Linked DNA regions of Tautonia rosea. The protein of the gene in region 1 binds, or shares a complex with, the protein of each later gene. Links are inferred from orthologs where the notes say so. Each region holds a gene or a part of one and is shown on either strand. Other genes may lie near its edges. The genes, in order: tsaD and tsaB.

Region 1 (10,245 bases):
AGCCGTTCCAGATTCTCCTGAAGCCTCGCGTGGTTCGGATCGTTCGGGTTCTCCTCAACACACGTCACCACCGTCGTCGGATCTACAAATCGCGTGATGTCGTCGACATGCCCGTGTGTATCGTCTCCCTCGATCCCCTGCCCCAGCCAGATCACCTTCGTCACGCCGAGGTACTGCCCCAGCAACCGCTCGTAATCCGCTCGGTCAAGCCCGGGGTTGCGTTCCTGTTGCTTCGAGAGCAAGCATTCTTCGGTCGTGATCAAGGTTCCTCGACCGTTGACATCAATCGCCCCGCCTTCCAGAACGATTCGCTTGGGCGTCCCGTCGATCGGAGTCCGTGGCTCCCATCGGGTCAAGGCAAGTGTCTCGGCTACGACCCGAGGGACGCGGTTGTCCCGCTTGAATTGGTGGTACTTGGACCAGGCGTTGAACTTCCAGTCGATCAGCGAGACAGGAGGCAATTCCCCGTTCTCGCCGTGCGAGCGGTCCCGCACCACGAACATCGGCCCCGAGTCGCGCAGCCAACCTCGATCGGTCTTTTTCCTCACCCACTCGACCCGGCTCAGATCGACCCCCGACTTTGTCAGGGCCTCATTCGCCTTCCGCTCGACCTTCTTCGAGCCGACAAAAATTCGGACCAGCTCCGATCGGCTGAGATGTCGCACAATCTCCGCATAAACCCACCGAATCGGCTCGAATTTTCCCGGCCAATCCTCCCGATTCTGCGGCCACGCAATCCAGGTCGCCTCGTGAGGTTCCCACTCCGCGGGCAAGCGATAGCCGAGCGCAGCCGGGGTCTCGGTGGTGGTCGGTTCGTCACTCAACGATTCGTTGCTCATTGACATGATTCGGCCCGTTCGAGACAAGGTCGCGCGAGGGTCCCGTCTGCCCAGCCTCCGCGATCGGATCATCCTAACCGATCATCCGTCTTCGGTCATTGGTGCGTCTCTTCCCTCTGGGTTCCTCGCGCTGATGGTCGATCATCGTTGGCTTCCCGGGCAATCGAGTCGCTGCCTTCGACTCCCAATCATCTCAGAGTTCCCCTTGCCACGAATCGCCATCAGACTAGACTGGCGTCATCGAGAATCAAATCGCGTGCCTTTTTTTCTGGCCGAGGAGCACGGAGGCTTCCCGATGGACGACCTGCTCACCCCTGCCCAGCGCTCCTGGTTCGACGCTGCCGTCACCTTCGCCCGCTCCGAACTTTGCGACGACGTCGCCGGTCGCGACCGCCTCGGCACCTTCCATCGCGAGGGCTACCGCAAGTGCGGATCGCTCGGCCTGCTCGGCCTTCCCGTGCCCAAGGAATATGGAGGTGGTGCGGATGACCTCGTCTCCGCCGTCGCCGCCGTCGAGGGACTCGGCTACGGCTGCCACGACACTGGCCTCGTCTTCGCCCTCGGCGCCTCGCTCTGGACGGTGACGATGCCGATCCTCGCCTTCGGCACCGAGGAGCAGAAACGCCGGTGGCTCCCCGGCCTCTGCGACGGCTCCCTCTTCGGCGCCAACGCCGCCAGCGAGCCCGAGGCCGGCTCCGACATCTTCAGCATGAGCACGAAGGCCGATCGCCGCGGCGACCGCTGGGTCCTCAACGGTCGCAAGGTCTGGATCACCGGCGGCGCGATCGCCGACGTCCTCGTCGTCTTCGCCACGGTCGATCCCGGCAAGGGAGCACTTGGCCTCACCTCCTTCATCGTCCCGAAGGACACCCCCGGCCTCCGCGTCGTCCGCGAGATCCCGAAGCTCGGCATGCGCACCGCCCCCATGGCCGAACTTGCCTTCGAAGACTGCGAGCTACCGCTCGACGCCATCCTCGAACGCGAAGGCCGAGGCGCCCGCGTCTTCAACGCCGCGCTCGAATGGGAACGCGGCGCGATTCTCGCCGGCACGCTCGGCACCATGCGACGACAACTCGAACGCTGCGTCGATCACGCCCGCAAGCGCAAGCAGTTCGGCCAGTCGATCGGCAAGTTCCAGGCCGTTTCCCATCGACTCGTCGACATGAAACTCCGCTACGAAACCTCTCGCCCCCTCGTCTACGGTTTCGCCCGCAAGAAAGCCCGAGGCGAGGACGCCACACTCGAAGCCGCCATGGCCAAGCTCCACGTCTCCGAGTGCTTCGTCGCCAACTCCCTCGACGCCGTCCGCCACTTCGGTGCCCAGGGCTATGTCACCGAGAACGGCATCGAACGCGACCTCCGCGACAGCGTCGGCGGCGTCATTTTCTCAGGCACCAACGACATCCAACGGAACATCATCGCCGCCCGAATGAAAATCTGATCATGTGATTTTCCACCCAGCCGAGTCGACCTGATCGATTTTCCCTCAACCAGAGGCCAGCGAATCGATCCCCTGGCCTCTCTCGATCTCACGACAAGAATCGCTCCACGATCGGCGCATACGCGTCGATCCTCCGATCCCTCAAGAACGGCCAGTGCCGCCGTGTCGTCTCCATGAGCTTCGGGTCGCACTCCACGACCAGGACCTCCTCCGTGTCGTGCCCCGCCTTCGCCAGAATACGGCCGAACGGATCGGCCAGGAACGAGCCGCCCCAGAACTCGATCCCGCCGGCCGGGTCCCCCTCGTGGCCGATCCGGTTCACGCCGGCGACGAACACGCCGTTGGCGATTGCGTGGGCACGTTGCATGGTCATCCAGGCGTCGGCCTGGGCCTCGCCGTACTCGTCCTTCTCGCTCGGATGCCAGCCGATGGCCGTCGGATAGAACAAAATATCCGCACCCCTCAGCGCCGTCAGGCGGGCCGCCTCGGGATACCACTGGTCCCAGCACACCAAGGTCCCGACGTTCGCCCGGCTCGTCCGGAACGACTGGAACCCGAGGTCGCCGGGCGTGAAATAAAACTTCTCATAGTAGAGCGGATCGTCGGGAATGTGCATCTTTCGATACCTCCCTCGGATCGACCCATCGGCATCAATCACCACCGCCGTATTATGATAGAGTCCCGCCGCCCTCCACTCAAAGAGCGAAGCGACGATCACCATGCCCGTCTCCTTCGCCACCGCGCCGATCGCCTCGGTCGAGGGGCCGGGAATCGGCTCGGCCAGGTCGAAATTGGCGTGATCCTCGGTCTGGCAGAAATACTGCGATCGGAACAGTTCGGGCAGGCACGTCACCTGCGCCCCCTTGCTCGCGGCCTCTCGAAGGAAATCGCAAGCACGCTGGAGATTCTCGTCCGGGTCGGTCGAACAACGCATCTGCACAAGACCGACGGTGAAGGGCTGGGGCGATCGGCTCATCAAAAGGGCTTCCGTCGCGAGAGATCGAGGGACCAGGACATACATCCTACCACGAATCGCCATCGCCCGCGTAAACAGCACCGCCGAGACTGCTGGCAGCCACTCAGCTTGATGGCGTGGTGAGAGGACGACACAGCTCTCAGCGGCAGCCCCCGAAGGTCTCGGCCAGCGTCACAAGATCAGGAAACACCCCCGGCCGATCCCCTTGCCTTCCCGACCGATCCACGAGCGCCGCCTGAAGGCCTGCCCTCCCGGCTCCGGCAACGTCATTCTCGGGGTCGTCGCCCACCGACAGCACCCGGTGCGGAGGCATGGCCAGATGGTCGCACGCGGTCCGATAGAACGACGGGTGCGGCTTCCGATAGCCGACCTCCGACGAGATCAAGACCGCCTCGGCCAGCTCCGCCACCTCGGGCAATCCTCGCAGCACCCCTCGCAACCGCCCGTCGAAGTTCGAGCCGACCCGGATCGCCAGCCCGACCGCTCGCAAGGACCGCAGTGCCGGGGCCACGTCCTCGAAACATCGCCAGGCATCGGCGCGGCCGAAATGCTCCCAGAGTTCCAGGAAGGCCCGGTCCGGATCGGGCAAATCGGGCAAGACCCCGCCGACGATCCTCCGCCATCGGCGATACTCGATCGCCTCATCCGTGACCATCGGACCGCGCAGGTCATCAAGCTCATCGCGCCGGAAATGCTCCTTGAAACGCACCCGCACCACGTCGGGATCGGCCTCGATCCCCTGCCGATGAGCTGCCGCGGCATAGACCTCCGCCACCGAGGGGCTCGGCTCGATCAAGGTGCCCACCGCGTCGAGCACCACCGCGTCGATTCCGTCGAACCTCCTCCCGTCATCGGCCATCGCTGCTCCCTCGCCCTGCGTCAATGGGTCGCTGCAATTGCCCGCAATCGCAGCCTCAACTTCCTATTGTGAACCCTCTCAGCCAATCGAAAAGGGTTCCGGGACTCCGACATCGAGCCCAGGATCGAGGAATACTCCCCGCTTCCGCACTTCCCGGCCGGGTCAGTCAGCGACGGGTCGGCCGCACGAGTCCGGCGGTCACGTCGATGTCAAGCTCGGCCCCCTGGCCTGCGGCGAGCTTTGGGAACGCGACGCCGAGCATCGCTGCGTTGTCGGTGCACAACGCCATCGGCGGGATGAACAGCTCAATTCCTTCATCGCTCGCCATTGCGGCTACCTGATCACGGAACCTCCCATTTGCCGCGACCCCACCGCCGATCCCGAGCTTCCTCAGGTCCGTCTGCTGCAAGGCCTGGCGGCACTTCGCCACCAGGACCTCCACCACAGCCTCCTGAAAACTCGCCGCCAGATCGGCCACGACCTCCGGCGAGGGAGTTCCCGGATCGGCCCCCGTCCGCCCCCTCGAATCCTGCCCTCGAAGGGCATATAGCACGGCCGTTTTCAGGCCCGAGAAGCTGAAATCGAGCCGATCCTCACGCAGAAAGGCCCTCGGAAACGCATAGGCTTTCGGATTTCCGCCCTTCGCGGCTCGCTCGACCCCGGGCCCCCCCGGATATCCGAGGCCCAGCAGACTGGCGACCTTATCAAACGCCTCTCCCGCCGCGTCGTCGATCGTGCCGCCGAGCAGTTCCGCCTCAATCGGCCCTTCGCATCGAAAGAGGCTCGTATGCCCCCCCGACACCACCAGGCCGACGCACGGATACACCACCCGCTCCGGCGCTGCCAACTGACAGGCATACAAATGCGCTTCCAGATGATCAACTGCCACCAGTGGGACGTCGAGCGTCATCGCCAGCATTTTGGCCGCCGTCAGGCCAACCACCAACGAACCGACCAGACCGGGACGAGTCGCTACCGCCACCGCGCCGATCTGATCAAGCCCAACCCCCGCTTGCCGAAGCGCCTCGTCCACAATGGGCAACAGCTGCCTCACATGCTCTCTTGAGGCAATCTCGGGGACCACACCGCCAAAGCGGTCATGCAATTCCACCTGAGACGCCACGACGCTCGACCGCACTCGCGGCACCCCGCCTCCCGGGGGCCTCGGGCCTTCGAGCACGGCGGCACCGGTTTCATCACAAGTTGTCTCAATCGCCAGGAGCAAGAGGGGATCGGTCACGGTCGCATTCGGCTCGCAGGTTACGGCATCAATCCACAATTCCCGACTGAACATCCGGCTCGAGCAACAACCCGTCAGGACTCCGGATCAGAAATCGGGCTCCTCGACGAAGGGAGTCAAGCTGGCGGTCCGCTTCCTCGCCTCGCCAGCTTGTCACGAGAAAATCCGCCTGGAGCTCCTAATCCACCACCTCCTGCAAGCCATCCGGCTGCTGGATCACCGGCAGGGCTCCCTCCGTCATCGCCTGGGCCTGGGCATGATCGAGCGGGAGACCAGTCGACGGAATGCGAAAGCTCCAGAAGGGACGATTCGTCGGGCTTCCGACCACTCCGGATCGTGATCCACGCGGTCCTGGAACCGTCGAGCGACCACCAGCTGGTCCTGCAGGAATCGCCAGATGTCGAAAGCCTCATCCATGGGTCGCCTTGCTCTCCGATCGGTCCAGGAACGCTGGCAGAGAGGCCCCCCAGGAATCGCTCGGGGCGCGGGCCCCGAGCGTTCTTCCGCTCAACGCGTCGACGGTTCGGGCTCCTCCTCCGTCACCGAGTCGTCCGACTCCTTGGCCTGATCGTCCGATTCCGGCCCACCCAGCTCAGCACGGAGGAATTCCAGGGCCTTGTCAAGTTGACGGTCGGCCGTTACTTCACCTTCGTCCTGTTCTTCTTCTGCCACCCGTCGCGCAATTCGTGAGGTGACGTCCTTGCGCCGTCGGGAGAGTTCCCAACGAACGTATTCCTCGGGCGACAATTCGACGGCCAGCCCTTCGCTGGGAGAGACACCCCACTCATCCTCGTCGGTCATGTCCGGGAACTTGTGGATGTTCCCTCCCGATGGGCGGAAGTAGCTCTCGACCGTCAGCTTCAGGAAACTGGCCCCGCCTTCGAGTGGGATGATGTTCTGCACCGACCCCTTACCGAACGATCGCTCCCCCACCACCTTCGCCCGGCCGGCGTCTTGCAGGCAGGCCGAAACGATTTCCGCGGCCGAGGCCGAGTGGCTGTTCACAAGGATGACCATCGCGAAGCCGTCGTAGGTACCGCTGCTGTTGGCCATGAAACGACGCTCTCGCGTATTCCTCCCCTTCGTGCTGACGATCACGCCCCCGTCAACGAACAGGTCGGACACCTCCACCGCCGCCGAGAGGAGGCCGCCGGGATTGGTCCGCAGGTCGAGAATCAAGGCTTCCATTCCTTCGCTCTTGAGCTGTTCCAGGGCGCGGCGGATATCGGCCGCGGTCGACTGGTAGAAGCTGCTCACGCGGATGTAGCCGATCTTCGCCTCGGGATCGACGAAGTATTCCCAGGAGTCGTCCGCCCGGCGGTCCACGCCCAGCACACTCTCCGAGGCAATCACCTCGCGGGTCACTTCCAGGGTTTCCGACTTCTCGCTCCCCGGATGCAAGACTGTCAATTTCACCGAGGTCCCCGGCCTTCCCTGGAGCATCTCCACGGCCTTGTCCTGGGTGATCCCTTCGGTCGATTCGCCATCGACCTCGAGAATCAGGTCGCCAGCCAGAATTCCCGCCTGATAGGCAGGAGTCCCGATGAGCGGCGCAAGCACTTTCAACCGCTTGCTCTTGGCGTCCACCTCAACCTGAATGCCAATCCCGCTGAAGCTGCCTTCAAACGTGCGCTGAAACTTCTTCCACTCCGACTCGCTGTAATAGGTCGAGTGCGGGTCGAGGTTCTGGAGCATCCCTTGAAGGGCCGATTCCAGAAGCTCCCGTCGCGAGACGTCCCGGACGTAATTCGACTCGACCTGTTCAACGGCATCAATGAAGACGCCGTACAGCTCCATCAGCTCATCTTTCGAATCCTTCGAATCACCCCGGCTCGTCTGCCAGCAGGCGATCGAGGCAAGGCCGACGGCCGCGATGGCCAGCAGGTTGCGTTGCGGCATGGGCCGGAATCCTCCTCAATGAGGGGCCGATCAGGTCGTTTTGCGGTCGTCGAGACGCTCCCCGATCATCCGATCACGCCTCAGGGTGGTGCGATTCTCGACGGTCGAACGTTATAATCCTAGTCTTCAAAGGGCAGGACGGGCAAGCGCTCGCGAAAAGGACCTGGATGGATGACGGAACGAACCAGGCGAACCATTCCCGACCTTCCCCCGCTGACCGAGGCGGACGTGACCCGGTTGCTTCGAGCCATCCACGGCTCGACCGAAGGCCTCTGGGAGTGGGACGTGCCGACCGGGATGGTCTGGTTCTCCCCTCGGGCCTCGGTGTTGCTCGGAGGTTCCTCCTCTAGCCCCTTGCCTCCCACCTGGGATGCCGTCCGGAGTCGAATGCTCGCGGACGATGCCGCCGCCTTTGAGTCGGCACTCGATCATGCGACAACCCGAGGCGAGCTGGACGTCACCTTCCGCCTTCAGACCGAATCCGGAGCCCAGTGGTTCCGCGTCCGGGGTGCTCCACCTTCCGAGGATCGCCCCATCGTCACGTTTGCCGGCTCCATCCAGGATACGGACGATCTGCGCCGCGCTCTCGACCGCAACGCCTACCTCGCCGCGATCATCAACGCGGACGACGACGCCATCCTCGGCCTCGATCATGACGGCGTCGTGATTGCCTGCGATGGCGGGTCCGAACGCCTCTTCGGCCAACCTTCCGACATCATGCTCGGTCAGTCGGCCGCCTCGCTCGCCCCCTGGATCCGGCTCGATCTCTTGCCCGATCTCCTCCCTCGAGTCCTTCGCGGCGAAACCATCTCGGGGCATGTCGTCGAACATCGCCGAGACAACGGCGACCGCCTCGAACTCTCGCTTCGCATGGCACCGATCCGAGATACTCGCTCGGCAATCGTCGGCGCTTCAATCATTGCCCAGGACGTGACCAGCCGCCGAGCGATGGAACGTCGGCTGGTCTCCATCGGCCGCGATCTTCGTCGCCGGAGCGACGAGCTGGAACAGTTCGTCTACACCGTCTCGCACGACCTGAAAAGTCCCCTGGTCACCTGCACCGGCTACGTCGGACTCCTCGAAGAAGACCTCGAAGCCGGCGACACCGAATCGGCCCTCGACGCCGCCCGACGGGTCCGGAACGCCGTGACTCGAATGAACCAGCTCATCGACGACCTGCTGGAACTGAGCCGAATCGGCCGCTCCGACTCCCCGCCGAAATCGCTCGACCTGCCCCGACTCGTCCACGAGGTCGCCGAAGTCTTGCGCCCTCGATTCGAAGAACGCGAGGCCCGGCTGGAGGTCGATCCCGAGCTACCCGAGGGGGTCTTCGCCGTCGATCGCGACCTCTCCCGAGCCCTCGAAAACCTCCTTGAAAACGCCCTGAAATACGCCTGCGATCAACCCGGCACGCTCGTGACGCTCGGCGGTCGTCACGAGGAGGGTCAGGTCCTTATGTTCGTCCGCGACACCGGACCGGGCATTGCCCCGGAATATCATCAGAAGATCTTTGGTCTGTTCCAGCGGCTCGATACCGCCAAGCCTGGCACTGGTGTCGGCCTGGCCTCGGTGGCCAAGGTTGCCTCGGTGCTTCGCGGCCGCGCCTGGGTCGATTCCGAACCGGGCCAGGGAGCAACCTTCTGGATCGCCTTGCCTGATCACTCCGATCCCGACGGCCCGGAATGTGGATCGCCGTGATCGGAACCCTGCTCCTGTCCCGGTGTTCCTCCCCAATCCCCTCAAGCCGTCGCCTCGCCGAGCAATCGTGTTCTCCTGGAAAGGATCTCCTCACCAATGAGCCGCATGGTCAAATTCCTGCTCGTGGAAGACGACGAGGACCACGCCGAACTCGTCAAACGAAACCTCCGACGCGCCCGGGTGGCCAACTCCGTGACCCACGTCTCCGATGGGGTCGAGGCCCTGGCCTTCCTCCGCCGCGAAGAAAAGTACCCCGACGCCGAGCGGCCCGACGTCGTCCTGCTCGACCTGAAGCTGCCAAAGCTCGACGGCCTTGAAGTCCTCGCTGCCATTCGGGCCGACGACGACCTGCGCGACCTGCCCGTCGTCATCCTTACCACCTCCGACGCCGAGGCCGACCGCGAACGGGCCTACGAGCACCACGTCAACAGCTATCTGGTCAAGCCCGTCGACTTCGAGAAATTCCGCCAGATGGTCAATGACCTCAGCCTTTACTGGGGAGTCTGGAACGTCCTCCCACCCCGGACCGACGAGTGAAACCCCTCATGGCCTCGCAACCCCTGCGCGTGCTGCTCGTCGAGGATGACCCGGACCACGCCGACTTGATCCGACAGCATCTTGTCCGATCGCGGCCCAAGGGTCGTCCCGTCATCCTCGAACACGTTGATTGCCTCGCCGGAGCCCGGCAACGCCTGGCACAGGCCGACGAGTTGCATGCGCTGCTTCTCGACCTGGTCTTGCCCGATAGCAGCCTCGCCCACACACTTGCCGCTGTCCTGGAAGCCCGACCCGAGCTGCCGGTCGTCGTCCTGACCTCGCTCGATGATCTCGATTTCGCCGCCGATGCCCTCCAGCGCGGCGCGCAAGACTTCCTCGTGAAATCCGAGATCACCGGCGCGATCCTCTTGCGATCAATCCGCTACGCCATCGAACGCAAGACCGCCCAGCGCCAGCTTCAGGACTATGCCGCCCAGCTCGAACGCCGCAACGAGGAGCTGCGACGCTTCGCCCACCTGATGGCTCACGAGGTCCGCAACCCTCTGAATGTCGTCTCGCTGAACCTCATGCTCGCCCGACGCGCCGCCGACGATCCGAAGCGTCTTTCCGACGTCCTCGGCCAGGCCGAAGGATCGATCCGAAGCCTGAGCGAACTCGTCGCCGAACTGCTTCGCTTCGCTGATGCCGAGAACGACGAACGCCAGGGAACCGAGATCGTTCCCATGGAGCGTGTCCTCTCCGACGCCTTGAAGGTCCTTTGCGAAACCCTCCGCGAAGGTCGAGCGTCCGTCTCAA
Region 2 (10,257 bases), on another replicon or contig:
CCGGCTGGGCTTGCTGGGGATCTGTTATGCCGTCCTCCGGGTCTTGCACATGCCTAACGTGCTGGCGACGGCCATGGCCGTGAGCGGTTCGGCGCTGGTCTTCTCGATGGCGCACCATGTGGGGGAAGTGCCGGGAGCGTTTTCCTGGTCGACGTTTGTCTTTCGATGGCTGGCAGGCGTTTACTTCGCCTGGGTGATGATCTTCAGGGGGTTCGGGATCGCCGTTGGCACGCATCTCGCGTACGATCTGTTGGTGGTGGTGGATCCCTGGGCGGGTTGACGAGACGCGGGTTGAGGGCCTGGCCGCCCGGTTCACGGAGCTCAATCGTCTCGAGGAAGAACGTTGAAGATTGTCCATCTGTCTGATATTCACATCTGGCGATACTCAATCAATCCGGTGAAGCTTCTGGGCAAGCGAGCTGTGGGCATGGCCGAGCTGTTTACGGGCCGGGCGAAGAAGTTTCGGCTGGAACGCATGGAGGATGTGGTTGATCGGGTGAGGTCGATCAAGGCGGATCATTTGCTGATCACGGGAGACCTGACGACAACGGCATTGCGTCGCGAATTCGAGCAGGCGAGAGTCGCTCTGGAGCCGCTACTCGAGGACGCGGATCGGGTGTCGATCTTGCCGGGGAATCACGATCGATACACGTCGCATTCGGTGCGGACGCGGGCGTTTGAGCGGGTGTTCGGAGCGTTCGCTCCAAGTGATGCGTTCCCGTGGCTGAGGTATCTGCAGGATGATCGGACGGCCATTCTGGCGCTTGACGCCACTCGGTCGCACCTCTCGGCCACCGGGCGATTGCCGGAGGCACAGTTTCGTGAGGCGAGAGAATTGCTGCTGGCGTCCCATCCGAAGCCGAAGCGGTTGATCGTTGCCTGTCATTATCCGGTGGCCGCGCCGGAGGCTTATCGATCGGAGCTGCGCAAGAAACGGATGGTCAACGCGGCCGATGTGGCTCGCTGGCTGCGGCGGGTCGGTCCTCATCTCTATTGCAGTGGGCATGTGCATGCGGCCTGGGCGCATCGGCCGCACGAAGTGCCAGAGCAGCTGAGTCTGAACGCGGGGGCCCCCCTGCTCCGCGACCCGACCGGCCGCCGGCCGCCGGGGTTTCTGGAGATCGACCTGACTGAGCAATCGGTCACGGTCAAGCATCACGCCTGGACGGGGATGGACTGGTCGATCATGCCGATGGTGACGGACCTCCGCCTGTTCGGCGCTCAGGCGAGTACCGTGGTTCAGGAGTAGGCATGAAGAGGCGATCGACCGACAAGGTTGCGCCGAGCCGGCGGCTCAGAGCCGCCGCCAGCGAATCTCGTTCTCGGCAGCGAGGGTGTCGGCGGCATCGGGGCCCCAGGAGCCAGCCTCGTAGGAGTGAGGAGGAGGGGCGCCGGGTCGGTTCCAGGCGTCAAGGACTGGGGTGATGAATTGCCAGGCGGCCTCGACCTCGTCGGTACGGGTAAAGAGGGTAGGATCACCGAGCATCACGTCGAGCAAGAGGCGCTGATAGGCTTCGGGAGCGGGGCGAGCGAAGGCGGTGCCGTAGCGGAAATCCATACGGACGGAGCGGAGGCGGCGGCGGGAGCCGGGGATCTTGGCCTGAAAACCGAGGCTAGTCCCTTCCTTCGGCTGGATGTTGAGGATGAGCTGATTGACGGCCGAGCCACCTTCGGTGTCGGCCTCGAAGAAGTTGGTGGGAGGGTTGCGGAACTCGATGGCGATCTCCGTCGCTCGCTTGGGAAGCCGCTTGCCGGTCCGGAGCAGGAAGGGGACGCCGGCCCATCGCCAGGTGTTGAGCATGACGCGGAGGGCGACGTAGGTTTCGGTCGTCGAGTCGGGGGCGACCCCTTTTTCCTGGAGGAAGCCGATGACGTCTTCTCCCTGGAGCGATCCGGCTGCGTACTGGGCGCGGACGACATGCTGGTCGACCTGCTCGGGGGTCCATCGGGGGAGGGTCTGGAGAATCTTGACCTTTTCGGTCCGGACCGAGTCGGCCGAGAGGTCGACGGGAGGCTCCATCGCCACGAGGCAGAGCAACTGCATCATGTGGTTCTGGACCATGTCTCGGATCGCCCCTGCACCGTCGTAGAAGGCTCCTCGGCCGCCGGCCATGCCTTCACGCTCGGCGACAGTGATCTGAACCGAGGCGATGTGGCGGCGGTTCCAGATCGGCTCGAAGATGGCGTTGCCGAAGCGAAGGGCGAGGATGTTCTGGACGGTTTCCTTGCCGAGATAATGGTCGATTCGGTAAATCTGCCGCTCGTCGAGCACGGATTGCAGCTCTCGGTTGAGCTGCCGGGCGCTTTGCAAGTCGTGGCCGAACGGTTTCTCGACGACGACGCGGGACCAGGGAGCGTCTTGATAGCCGGGGTAAATCAGGCCGGCATCGCCGAGCTGGGAAACGATCGGGGCAAAGAATTCGGGAGCGACGGCGAGGTAGAACAGGCGATTGCCGCGTGTTTCGTGAGAGCGATCGACCTCCTCCAATCGTTCGCGGAGTTTGACGAAGGACTCGGGGTTGTCGAGATTGCCTTCGACAAAGACAAGATGCGGGGCGAACCGTTGCCAGGCGGTGTCGAAGTCACGACCGTCGTTTTCCTTGGCGAGGGTTTCCCGAAGATTCTCGCGGAACTGGTCATCGCTCCAGGGTCTTCGGCCGAAGCCGACGACGGCGAACCCCGCAGGCAGGTCGCCCGAGAGTGCCAGCTCGAACAGGGCGGGGGCGAGCTTTCGGTGGGTCAGGTCGCCGGTCGAGCCGAACAGAACGATGGCGCAGGGATCGGCCCCAGAGGTTTGCGGCAGATGCTCGCGCAGGGGGTTTGTGCTGCCATCGTCTGGGCTCGATGCCGCCATCCGTACCGCCTCCGGGCCTCGTTGTGAGTCTCGCGTGTGGAGCGTGGTTCGAAGTGTACGTCAGAACGCCCGAAGGCTTCAAGCGGACGAACGGTCGGGGACGATCAGGTCACGCTTCGGGCCGACGACCGGCGAGGTTGATGCCGTTGCCTTGCCCCTTGTGATAATAGGTCTGACGTGCCGAGAGATCTTCGATGTCCACGAGACCAGCCTCGCGGAACCAGGAGGAAACCTCCTCGAAGGTGTGCCTTGAGGCGTACTTCGGCGCGTACCAGTCGAGCGTGTCGCAGACGCGGACCTCAGGATCGGGGTGCATCGAAACGCCGATGGTCAGGACGTTGAGTGCGACACCGGACCGCGCAATGAGGCGGTTCGGGCTGTTCATCAGGCGGCGCTTCAGGCCGCCGATCGGCGCGGACCAGCGGCTGAGCGTTTCGAGTACCGAGACGGGGAGGCGAGTCGAGATGGCGCGATGGGCCTCGATGATCACCTCCAGTGCGGGACGCTCCTTCTGGTAAACCCAAATGGCGATGCGGCCCCCCGGTTTGAGGCGCCGCGCGAGGGAGAGGAAGGCGCGGCGAGGATCGGGCGTGTGGTCAAGGACACCGAGAGAGTAGATATGGTCGAACGTTCCTTCCAGCAGAGGGAGGCGGAAGAGATCGGCACGGAGCAGGCCGACGATCGGCAGGTCGGCGTTGAGGTCTCGGGCGGCCTGGACGGCCTCGCTCAGGTCGATACCGACAACGCGGGCGCCGGCCTCGGCGGCGACTCGGACGTAGCGACCCATGCCGCAACCGCCGTCGAGGACGAGAGAACCGGCGAGATCGGCGCCGGTCAATCCGGTCCGATTGCGGAAGGTTGCGCGGTCTTCCTCCGGGCGGAGAATCCGGTAGCGGTTCCATTGGAGCGAGTAGGTCGAGATGGTGCGCGACTGGGTGAGATCGGGCATCGTGCGGCGGTTCCGGTTCCGGTGCGGCCGGGATCAATGAGGCAGAGCGTCGCGTTTATCCTCGGCGGCGCTGCGGCGGAGGTATCGCGGTTCCAAAGTCCAGGGATTGGCCAGATCACCGTCGGCGAGCGCCCGGGCGGCGAGGTCGAGCAGGACGCGACCGTGGGGCCTGGCCAGTTCGGGAGGGCCGATCGTGGCATGGTCGGGAATCGCTGCGGCGATTCGGTCGGGAGTCGGACACAGGACATAAGCCCCGGTCGGAAGGTCGGCGGCCCAGGTGTCGGCCGGCATGATCCGGTCGGTTGATTCGCGGAGCAAGGGGTCGCCAGGAGCGTTTCGGCGAAAGGAGGCTGAGAAGAGGTCGCCGCGTTGGGCGTCGATTGCAGGGACGACCTGGAGGGCTTCAATGGGAGCGTTGCAGGCAAGGATTTCCAGGGTCGAGACGGGGACGATCGGGCAACCGATGGCGAAGGCGAGTGTTTTGGCCGCCGTGACCCCGACGCGGAGTCCGGTAAACGATCCGGGACCGATGGCGACAGCCACGGCGTCGAGGTCGTGGGGTCGAAGACCGGCGCGGTCGAGCAGGTCGCGGATTGCCGGGACGAGCAAGCGGCCATGCTTGGGTCCGGGCTCGGGCTGAACGATCAGGCATTCACCGTCGTCGAGCCCAAGCGCGACGGCGGAGTGAAGTGTCGAGGTGTCGAGGGCCAGAAGGTTCACCGGGCGTCTTCCTCGCGAGGATTGGGTCGCCGAAGGGGAGGACTGACGCATCCTGGCGTGCCATCCCGGCTTGGGCTTGACCCTCCCGCGTTCCTGATTCTACGATACCCTATTCTGACCATCAGAGAAACTCAAACGAAACCGGTCTCCGTCCGCGCGACGCCAGCCTCCCGTCGTGCGTCTTACCGGTTCGGTCCGGAGATCCTCCCGTGCGTCGAGCCCTGATCAGTGATATTCACGGGAATCTCGAAGCGTTGGAGGCCGTGCTTGATGATATTCAACAGCAGCGGATTGACGAGATCTTCTGCCTGGGTGACATCATCGGGTATGGCCCGAACCCAAGGGAGTGCATCGACCTGGTGATGCAGAATTGCGAGGTTTCGCTGCTTGGCAACCACGACGAAGGGGCCCTGTTCGATCCGAATGGATTCAATATCGGAGCGGAACGGGCCATCTTCTGGACTCGCGATCAGCTGGAAACCGGTGGCGACTCGGCACAGCGAGAACGGCGCTGGGATTTCCTCTCAGAACTGCATCGGACCTATCGAACTGGACCGTATCTGTTTGTGCATGGTTCGCCCCGGAACCCGTTGAGCGAGTACATTTTTCCGGAAGACATCTATAATCAGCGGAAAATGGAACGCCTGTTTCAACTGGTGGAGCACTATTGTTTCCAGGGTCATACGCATGTCCCCGGAATTTTTACCGAGGGGTACCAATTTTACGCTCCCGAGGAGATCGACCACGAGTATACGCTGGGAGACGGCAAGGTGATGGTCAACGTCGGCTCGGTGGGTCAGCCGAGGGATGGCGACAATCGAGCCTGTTACCTGATCGTGGAAGACAGTTTGACCTCTGGATCCGACGCCGAGGCGGATGGTGAGACGTCTGCACCGCCCTCGGGTCCGACTCGGCTGTTCTACCGTCGCATTCCTTACGATTTCGAGTCGACGATTGAAAAGATCTACGCCATTTCTGAGTTGGAGCCGTTCCTGGGCGATCGGCTTCGACAGGGACGTTAAGGCAAACGATCGTCGCCAATGGTCGTGTCGATCCGTTCGAGCGACCCTTGCCGGGCTCGACCGATCGGAAGCAGGCCATTTGTCCTGAGTGAGGGAAGGTGTTCGCGAGCCACCACGACCCGATTGTCAGGGCGTTCGGTCATGAAACCCTTGCTCATTCGGCTGGAACGTTGTCCCAAGCGATGTCAATGGCACGCGTTGAAATTCTTGCCTGACGTGTGAGAGTCGAACCACTCTCGGACAGAGGTGAGGACGCTCGGTTCCGATCCAAGTGTTCGTAAGAATCGTTGGAACAATGTTCCCTGTCACCGCCTGATTTGCATTATCCTCCATTCGTTGATTCCCCGATCCCAAGGTTCCCGAGCCGATGAGCACCGAGCCGAATCCCAGCCAGGATCCGAAGCGACTGTTCCTGTTTATGATCTTGTCGCTGATCCTGATCACCGGGACGAACTACACGCTCAGTCGTCTCGGCCTACTTCCTGAGCGCGAGCCCGAGGCACCACAGGCTGCCGAGGCGGATCTGGCCGATCCGAACATCAAGCCCGATGCCGAGGAGCTTGCCGACGCGGTGGACCCCGCCGGAGATCGTTCGGAAGCTGCGAGCGGTTCGGATGCTCCTGTCCTCGATTCGGTCGCTTCGGCGGTTGAGGAGGAGCAAGATCGGCCGGCTGCCACGGTGGATCCTGGAGTGCTCATTCTTGGGTCGGTCGAGGAGTCCGAGACCGACGGCTATCATCTTCAGGTCGTTGCAGAGCAGCGAGGGGCGAGTGTTCGCAGCATTCGATCTGCGCAGCACAACGCGGAGTATCAAGAAGGAGAGCCTCGAAAACGGCCGATGACCCTGGTGCGCTCGGTCATTCCCGAGCATCGGCCGCTAGCGGTGCAACTGCTGAACGTGACGGATGACGGGGTATTCCGGCCGATTTCCGACCTGGATCGGCGTCTCTGGCAGGTGCTGGTCGGCGGCGTCCCGTTCGAGGAACTGGATGAGGCGGCCCAGGCCGAGGCCGATCCGGTGGCGATCCTTCGGGACGATCAGGGGAACGAGATTGGCCAGCAGCTGAGTTTCCGCACCACGATCCGCGAGCCGGCCGATTTGCCCCCTGTTGTCGTCACAAAGACATACCGATTGCTCAAAGGAACAGATACCGTTGCGCTGGACCTGACCTTTGAATTGCCGGATGGGGTGCGAGAGCCTCGGGAACTGCTGTATCGTCTGGATGGACCATCGGGAATCCCGATCGAGGGAGAGTGGTATACGCATACCTTCCGGAATTCCTATTTCGGCAAAGGGAAGGAAGGGAATACCGTTGAGGTCGTGACGTACTCGTCTTACGACGTCGCCAAGAATCCCGAATACTACATCAATAACGTCTATCCGACGATCTTCGCGGGGGTCGAGAACCAGTACTTCGCCACCTTCTTGAAGCCTGAAAAACCGGCCGATCAGGTGGCTGAGGCGGTCATGACGGTGGTCGACGCCGATCCGAACGAGCTGAAAAAGGCCGATGTGGCGGTGGACCTGATCTCGAAGCCGGTCGAGGTCGAGCCTGGATCGAAGACAACGCATTCATATGATGTTTTCGCAGGCCCGAAGACCGAGACGGCGTTGCTGCCGTTCGGCGCCGAAGAGCTGGGGATCTATCGTCAGGTAGGCCGGATTCCGGTCATTGGCTGGCTGCTGGACCTGATCTGGGCGATTGTCGATCCGATCGTCGCCTTGCTCTCTGTGTATATCATCATTCCGTTGCTGGCGGGAATTTACTCGCTGACGGAGACGATTGCCGGCTGGTTCGGCGGGACGAGGGGCAGTTACGGCATTGCGATCATCTTGCTGACGGTGGTTGTCCGGCTCGCACTGTTCCCGTTGAGCCGAAAACAGGCGGCCTCGGCCAAGAAGATGCAGGACCTGGCGCCTCACATGGCGGCCCTCCGAGAGAAGTACAAGGACGATCGCGAGAAGATTGCCCAGGAAACCTTCGCTCTGTATCGCAAGTACGGCATCAACCCGCTTGGTGGCTGCTTGCCGGTCTTCATCCAGATTCCGATCTTCATGACGCTCTGGCGGGTGTTGAACGTTAGCGTGTCGTTGAGGCAGGCACAATTTCTCTGGATCGACAATCTGGCCGCGCCGGACATGCTGTACAAGCTGCCGTTTACGCTGCCGTTGCTGGGGCCGTACTTCAACCTCTTACCGCTCGGGGTCATCGGCCTGTTCCTGCTGCAGATGAAGCTGTTTACGCCTCCGGCAACCACGCCGGAACAGGAAGCCCAGCAGCGAATCATGAAGTTCATGATGGTCTTCATGATGCTCATGTTTTATCGCGTGCCTGCCGGACTGGCCTTGTACTTCATTACCAGTAGTGTCTGGTCGATCAGCGAGCGTTTGCTCTTGCCGAAGGTGAGCAAGACCCCAACGATTGGCACCGACGGCGAGGAAGGCCCCGACCGAGACGGCAAGGGCAGAGGCCCCGGCGGGAGCGACAAGGGTCCTGATTCCAATGGCGGATCCGGCGGTTGGCTCTCCCGGAAGTTGAACGATTTGCTCCAGGAAGCTTCCAAAGAAACGACCTACCGCCGAGAGGAACTGGAGCGGAAGCGACGAGAACTGGAACGTTCCGGGGCGTCTTCCACCCCCGGTCCCGGTCCTGATCCGAGCCGATCGCGACCGAATAAAAAGAAGACCAAGCCAGGCAAGCGGCGCTGAGCGTCGATTCCGAAGGCGGGGCCTGGTGCGTTCCGCTTCCGTACGGATCGTCGCGGCCGAAGCTGCCGCCAGTCCGGCCACGGTGAGCCAAACCCTCGATGGCCGCGTTTGATACGACCGACACCATCGCCGCGATTGCCAGCCCCCCCGGACCTGCGTTGCGGGGGCTGGTCAGGCTTTCGGGTCCGGAGGCCCTGACAATCGCCTGGGCGATTGTTGAACTCGCCGAGGGATCGGAGCCTGATCGCAATCGCCCGTCGTGGCGAACTGGGACGATCGACCTGGATGGGTTGCCGCTCGACGCCTCGGTGACGTTCTGGCCGGGATCGAGGACATACACCGGCCAACCAATGGCCGAAATTCATACGACTGGCTCGCCCCCCCTGCTCCGCCGGGTGCTCGGCTTCTGTCTTGAGCGAGGAGCAAGACTCGCCGAGCCGGGAGAATTCACGCTAAGGGCGTTTCTCTCAGGCCGGATTGATTTGACACAAGCCGAAGCGGTGCTGGCGGTCATCGACTCGCAATCTTTGATGCAGGTTGAGGTTGCATTACAGCAGCTTGCGGGTGGACTGGCCGGGCCGATCGAGGGGGTCAGAGATCGTCTGCTCGACACACTGGCTCACCTGGAAGCAGGGCTTGATTTCGTGGACGAGGCCGATGTGGACCCGATCGGTCGGCAGCGACTGGCGGACGATCTGGCCCGCGACGCGATCGAACTGGCCACACTGGCCGATCGGTTCCAGGGGCGCGATCGGCCGTCGGGGTTGCCTCGGGTGGTCCTGGTCGGGCCGCCTAATGCGGGAAAGAGTCGCTTATTCAATGCCCTGACCGGAGGGGATCATGCTCTTGTGTCCCCGATCGCCGGAACAACGCGCGATTATTTGTCAGCCTCGATTCACTGCGAGGGTTTGCGAATCGATCTGATCGACACTGCCGGAATCGACGAGACGGGCGACCCGATCGAGGCTGAAGCCCAGGCGCTTCGCGCCGCTCAGGCGGCCGGGGCCGATTTACTGCTCGACTGCCGATCGATTGACGCTCCTCATGTGGTGGACTTGCCCGGAGATCGGCCCCGGTTGGTCGTTTGGACCAAGATGGATCGCTCGAACGGAGATCATCCCGAGGGGACCATCGTCACCAGCGCTGTCACCGGCCGAGGGCTCGACGAGTTGCGACAGGCCATTGCTTCGTCCCTTCGGGCTCGGGCGGCTGAGCACGATCCGACCGGAATGACCTCGGCCCGATGCCGCGATGGCCTGATGCGAGCGTCGAGGGCCCTGGCGAATGCGTCTGAGGCGATTCGTCTCGACGCGGGAGACGAACTGGTGGCAGTGGATCTTCGCGATGCGGTCGAGGAACTCGGGCGGGTCATTGGCGCCGAGATCGATGACGCTATCCTGGATCGTATCTTCCGACGTTTTTGCATCGGAAAGTGAGCCGCACATGTCCCGTGTCGTCGTGCTCGGATCGAGTGGTTATGATTTGACGATTCGCTTGCCAAGGCTTCCTCGGCCGGGGGAGACCTTGCTGGGCGGAGAATTGCTCCGAGGACCAGGAGGAAAAGGGGCAAATGCGGCGATCGCGGCGCGGCGGGCCGGGGCTGAGGTGACGTTTCTGACTGCGCTTGGGGATGACGACTTCGGCCGATGGCTGATCGAGCATGACCGAAGCGAGGGGCTCGATCTGAGCTTCGCGAAGACCGTGGCCGATGTAGCGAATCAGGTGGCCCTGATCTTCGTCGGCGATGATGGTGCGAATCTGATTGGCGTTGCTCCTGGAGCGAGTGCGCACCTCAGTCCGAACGACATCGACGCCTTGCCCGATGCGGCGTTTCCCAGGGGAGGCGTCTTTCTGGCCTGTCTGGAGGTTCCGGTGCCGACCGTCGCGCGGGGCCTGTCACGTGCGAAGGCGAGCGGCATGACGACGATTCTGAACCCCGCACCAGCCGATCGGGCAATTTTAGAAAATAAAATACTTTCGCATGTGGACCTTCTAACACCAA

The links.
Region 2: the proteins of tsaD (region 1) and tsaB are in contact, whole or in part, in a solved structure (PDB 4WQ4), measured with the Escherichia coli proteins. The link is inferred for Tautonia rosea from one-to-one orthologs.

The regions. Positions count from the first base shown.
Region 1 is NZ_JABBYO010000002.1:129,486-139,730, reverse strand. What follows is about bases 3,319-6,288. They hold tsaD (tRNA (adenosine(37)-N6)-threonylcarbamoyltransferase complex transferase subunit TsaD), read right to left. Parts: upstream 5,356-6,288; coding sequence 4,282-5,355; downstream 3,319-4,281. Other genes in these bases: HG800_RS03290 (S41 family peptidase), read right to left, coding at 5,863-6,288; HG800_RS03295 (hypothetical protein), read right to left, coding at 5,534-5,683; HG800_RS03305 (HAD family hydrolase), read right to left, coding at 3,396-4,115. Outside these bases: HG800_RS03320 (agmatine deiminase family protein), read right to left, coding at 1-824; HG800_RS03315 (acyl-CoA dehydrogenase family protein), read left to right, coding at 1,135-2,280; HG800_RS03310 (carbon-nitrogen hydrolase), read right to left, coding at 2,369-3,256; more of HG800_RS03290, read right to left, coding at 6,289-7,254; HG800_RS03285 (sensor histidine kinase), read left to right, coding at 7,426-8,952; HG800_RS03280 (response regulator), read left to right, coding at 9,049-9,489; HG800_RS03275 (sensor histidine kinase), read left to right, coding at 9,498-10,245.
Region 2 is NZ_JABBYO010000004.1:535,593-545,849, forward strand. What follows is about bases 2,681-5,662. They hold tsaB (tRNA (adenosine(37)-N6)-threonylcarbamoyltransferase complex dimerization subunit type 1 TsaB), read right to left. Parts: upstream 4,524-5,662; coding sequence 3,837-4,523; downstream 2,681-3,836. Other genes in these bases: zwf (glucose-6-phosphate dehydrogenase), read right to left, coding at 2,681-2,854; HG800_RS09720 (class I SAM-dependent methyltransferase), read right to left, coding at 2,964-3,803; HG800_RS09730 (metallophosphoesterase family protein), read left to right, coding at 4,733-5,545; HG800_RS09735 (hypothetical protein), read right to left, coding at 5,542-5,662. Also shown: HG800_RS28200 (CPBP family glutamic-type intramembrane protease), read left to right, coding at 1-280; HG800_RS09710 (metallophosphoesterase family protein), read left to right, coding at 344-1,249; more of zwf, read right to left, coding at 1,295-2,680; more of HG800_RS09735, read right to left, coding at 5,663-5,688; HG800_RS09740 (YidC/Oxa1 family insertase periplasmic-domain containing protein), read left to right, coding at 5,913-8,255; HG800_RS09745 (tRNA modification GTPase), read left to right, coding at 8,354-9,691; HG800_RS09750 (ribokinase), read left to right, coding at 9,699-10,257. UniProt on the Escherichia coli protein: Required for the formation of a threonylcarbamoyl group on adenosine at position 37 (t(6)A37) in tRNAs that read codons beginning with adenine.